One region of the Leclercia sp. S52 genome, then DNA from elsewhere that is predicted to be linked to it. Evidence: predicted binding sites of a transcription regulator. Region 1 holds the regulator's gene; the other holds the start of a gene.
The links. Region 1 encodes CRP, which controls carbon source genes, mostly activating them, when cyclic AMP is high. Its sites were predicted from a motif close to ATGTGANNNNNNTCACAT; they were not measured.
Positions count from the first base shown of each region.

Region 1 (2,204 bases):
ATACCACGTCGATCGCACTGCATCCGCCTGCCGCCATCAGGACCACTTCCATCGGACTTGGCGCTTTATCGCCGGAGTTGCCATCCATCAAAATCTGGTGCCCGGAAGCCGACTCACCGAGGAACGTTAACCCTTCAACCCACTTCACACGTGCTTGCATTTGTATTAACTCCAGGATTGCATTTTTCCTGACAGATTACGCGTCAGTAACAATTCTGACAACGGAAGTCGACCTGCATCAAGCTGAAGCGAGACACCAGGAGACAGGCGGCGAAAGCTATGCTAAAACAGTCGAGATGCTACAGTAATACATTGACGTTGCACATGTATGCAGAGGACATCACACGTTACAGGCTGCTAATTATTGTGACAGCCAGACCCCAGGCAGGGGAAAGAATTCGATTGCAACCCCAGAGTACAGGTACACAGCCAGACTCTGGAGACAGCTTATAACAGAGGATAACAGCGCATGGTGCTTGGCAAACCGCAAACAGACCCGACTCTCGAATGGTTCTTGTCTCATTGCCATATTCATAAGTACCCATCGAAGAGCACGCTGATTCACCAGGGTGAAAAAGCGGAAACGTTGTATTACATCGTCAAAGGCTCAGTGGCAGTGCTGATCAAAGATGAAGAAGGCAAAGAGATGATCCTCTCTTACCTGAATCAGGGAGATTTCATCGGCGAACTGGGCCTGTTTGAAGAAGGTCAGGAGCGTAGCGCCTGGGTTCGTGCAAAAACTGCCTGTGAAGTGGCTGAAATCTCTTATAAGAAATTCCGCCAGCTGATCCAGGTGAACCCGGATATCCTGATGCGCCTCTCTTCGCAGATGGCTCGCCGTCTGCAGGTCACGTCCGAGAAAGTGGGTAACCTCGCCTTCCTCGACGTAACGGGCCGCATTGCCCAGACCTTACTGAACCTGGCGAAACAGCCAGACGCAATGACCCACCCGGACGGTATGCAAATTAAAATTACCCGTCAGGAAATTGGTCAGATCGTCGGATGTTCTCGTGAGACCGTGGGTCGTATCCTGAAAATGCTGGAAGATCAAAACCTGATTTCTGCCCACGGTAAAACCATCGTGGTTTACGGAACACGTTAATTCCGCTAAAACGGCGTGGCATCGCACGATGACACGCCGTTTTTGTCTCTATCCCCATGTGGCGCAGGCTCATTTATCACCCGGAAGTTAACTACGCACTGCGGCAAACCCTGGTGTTGTGTCTCCCCGTGGCTGTGGGGTTGATCTTCGGCCATCTGCAACAGGGTCTGCTCTTCTCCCTCGTTCCTGCCTGCTGCAACATTGCCGGTCTGGACACCCCGCATAAACGCTTCTTTAAGCGTCTGACTATTGGCGGCTGCCTGTTCGCGGGCTGTAGCCTGGCCGTGCAGCTGTTGCTGGCGCGGGATATTCCGCTGCCCCTCATTCTCACCGTGCTGGCGATGACGCTGGGGGTCACGGCTGAGATCAGCGCCCTGCATGCGCGACTGCTGCCCGCCTCGCTGATTGCGGCCATCTTTACCCTGAGCCTGGCGGGAAACATGCCGGTCTGGGAGCCGCTGCTCCTCTATACGCTGGGCACGCTCTGGTACGGGCTGTTTAACTGGTTCTGGTTCTGGATGTGGCGCGAACAGCCGCTGCGCGAGTCGCTGAGCGTGCTCTATCAACAGCTGGCAGATTATTGCGAAGCAAAATACACCCTGCTGACGCAGCACACCGACCCTGAAAAATCGCTGCCGCCGCTGCTGGCCCGTCAGCAGAAGGTGGTGGATCTGATCAGCCTCTGTTATCAGCAGCTGCATATGCTGGCGGCCAACAGAAATCATGAATACAAACGCCTGCTGCGTACCTTCCAGGTGGGCCTGGATCTACAGGAGCACATCTCCGTCAGCCTGCATCACCCGAAGGAGGTGCAAAAGCTGGTGGAGCGCAGCCACGCCGAAGCGGTGATCCGCTGGAACGCGCAGACCGTTGCGGCCCGCCTGCGGGTGCTGGCTGACGACATTCTCTATCATCGCTACCCCACCCGTTTCACCATGGACAAGCAGCTCGGCGCGCTGGAGAAAATTGCCCGTCAGCACCCGGATAACCCGGTGGGTCAATTCTGCGCCTGGCACTTCAGCCGTATTGCCCGCGTGCTGCGTACGCAGCGTCCGCTCTACCCGCGCGACCTGATGGCCGACAAGCAGAAACGCCTGCCGCT
Region 1 covers NZ_CP152474.1:4,503,091-4,505,294, forward strand. The annotation lists gene AAHB66_RS21700 (OsmC family protein) at 1-160, opposite strand, end outside; gene crp (cAMP-activated global transcriptional regulator CRP) at 470-1,102, shown strand; gene AAHB66_RS21710 (YccS/YhfK family putative transporter) at 1,159-2,204, shown strand, end outside.

Region 2 (2,204 bases), 1.1 Mb from region 1:
TGCGGGTGAAGAACGTCTCCAGCGTATCGCTTTGCTCCGCGATGGCTTTCAGGTTGAGGCGCACCAGGGTGCTGCCCCCGCCTGCCAGCGGCAGAGAGTTGTAACAGCTGACGACGCCAAAGCCATTTTTTGTGAAAATTTTATCATTTACCGGCCCGTTGGCGATATGTGGCTTGCTGCATTCGCAAATGTTGCTGGCCACCTCCAGCAGCAGATCGTCCGGGGTGATCTCTGGATCATAAATAAAGGTCAGATTGGGTGAGACCTGCTTAAGCTCTGCATCGGCGCGTAAAATGGCGCGCGTTACCGGACCATCAGCCGGGCCAATGTTGGCATGCACGAAGGCATCCGGCAGGGTGCGATCGAGATAGCGCCAGAAACGTTTTATTCGAATATCGATTTCTTCTTGTGTTAGAATTCTAACATACGGCTGCAGCAGCGAATCGAGATGGCCGAGGAACACCGGCATGCCGGTCACGGACGGAACATGGTGGTAAAGGATGGTTAACAGCGACAGGGCATCGTCCAGATCCTTCGCCCCTTCCAGCTCAAGCCACTCTGAACCCTGTTTCAGGAACACCGCATAGTCGGGTAGCACATAGCGCGGCTTGTACGGCGCGTGGCCCTCAAACATATCGCAGATAAATCCCGCCTCCAGCGCCTGGTGCGCTTCGGGGGCCAGCGTCGGGTAGGGCAGGTTGTTTTCCGCCTCCAGCGCCAGAAAATGGCGTTTTTGTTCGGGGCTTAACACCGGGCTTGTCACAATTTGCTGGCAACGTTGTTGCAGGGCATCGGGGCTGGATGGGGACATGGTCGCTTCCTTATTGTTCTGCAGTAATGGGAAGGATTGTAAAAAGAGTCCCGTCGGCCGCCTTTGATCCTGCGCGTGTGCCTGACGCTTTAATCAGCAGTTGTAGCCAAATTATTTGAAGTTGATCTCATTACGGTTATGCAAATTTGTACGCGTATTTCATTAACTGTGATGAATGTCGAAGTGAGAATGCGGGTGGATGTTAGAATACTCACAGACCCGCAAGGTAAAATTTTACGGCTATACGCCGGGAGAATGTTATGACCGATTTAACCGCAAGCAGCCTGCGCGCCCTGAAACTGATGGATCTGACCACCCTGAATGACGACGATACCAACGAGAAAGTGATCGCCCTGTGTCATCAGGCAAAAACCGCCGTGGGCAACACCGCGGCCGTCTGTATCTATCCACGTTTCATTCCGATCGCGCGTAAGACCCTGAAAGAGCAGGGTACGCCGGACGTGCGCATCGCCACCGTCACCAACTTCCCGCACGGTAACGACGATATCGAGATCGCGCTGGCTGAGACCCGCGCCGCTATCGCTTACGGTGCTGACGAAGTGGACGTGGTCTTCCCGTACCGCGCGCTGATCGCCGGTAACGAGCAGGTGGGCTTTGAGCTGGTGAAAGCCTGTAAAGAGGCCTGCGCCGCGGCAAACGTGCTGCTGAAAGTGATCATCGAAACCGGCGAACTGAAAGAAGAAGCGCTGATTCGTAAAGCGTCAGAAATCTCCATCAAAGCGGGTGCCGATTTCATTAAAACCTCCACCGGTAAAGTGCCGGTGAACGCGACCCCGGAAAGCGCTCGCATCATGATGGAAGTGATCCGCGATATGGGCGTGGAAAAAACCGTGGGCTTCAAACCGGCGGGCGGCGTGCGTACCGCTGAAGACGCCCAGCAGTTCCTGGCGATTGCCGACGAGCTGTTCGGTGCCGACTGGGCCGACTCCCGTCACTACCGCTTTGGCGCCTCCAGCCTGCTGGCCAGCCTGCTGAAAGCGCTGGGTCACGGCGACGGTAAGAGCGCAAGCAGCTACTGATAGCATTGTTCGCTGTAGGCCGGATAAGGCGTAGCCGCCATCCGGCGTTGTTCCGGTTCGCCGGGTGGCGCTACGCTTACCCGGCCTACGGTTAGCCTTCGACTAATTCCTCAGGGGGGTTATTTTGTTTCTCGCACAAGAAATTATTCGTAAAAAACGTGATGGTCATGCTTTAAACGACGAAGAGATCCGTTTCTTTATCAACGGCATTCGCGACAATACCATCTCTGAAGGGCAGATTGCGGCCCTGGCGATGACCATTTTCTTCCACGATATGGCGATGCCGGAGCGCGTGTCGCTGACCATGGCGATGCGGGATTCAGGAACCGTTCTGGACTGGAAGAGCCTTAACC
Region 2 covers NZ_CP152474.1:669,461-671,664, forward strand. The annotation lists gene AAHB66_RS03230 (YjjI family glycine radical enzyme) at 1-811, opposite strand, end outside; gene deoC (deoxyribose-phosphate aldolase) at 1,072-1,851, shown strand; gene deoA (thymidine phosphorylase) at 1,976-2,204, shown strand, end outside.
Region 2: the regulator CRP is predicted to act here: its motif matches at 925-942, upstream of deoC (deoxyribose-phosphate aldolase).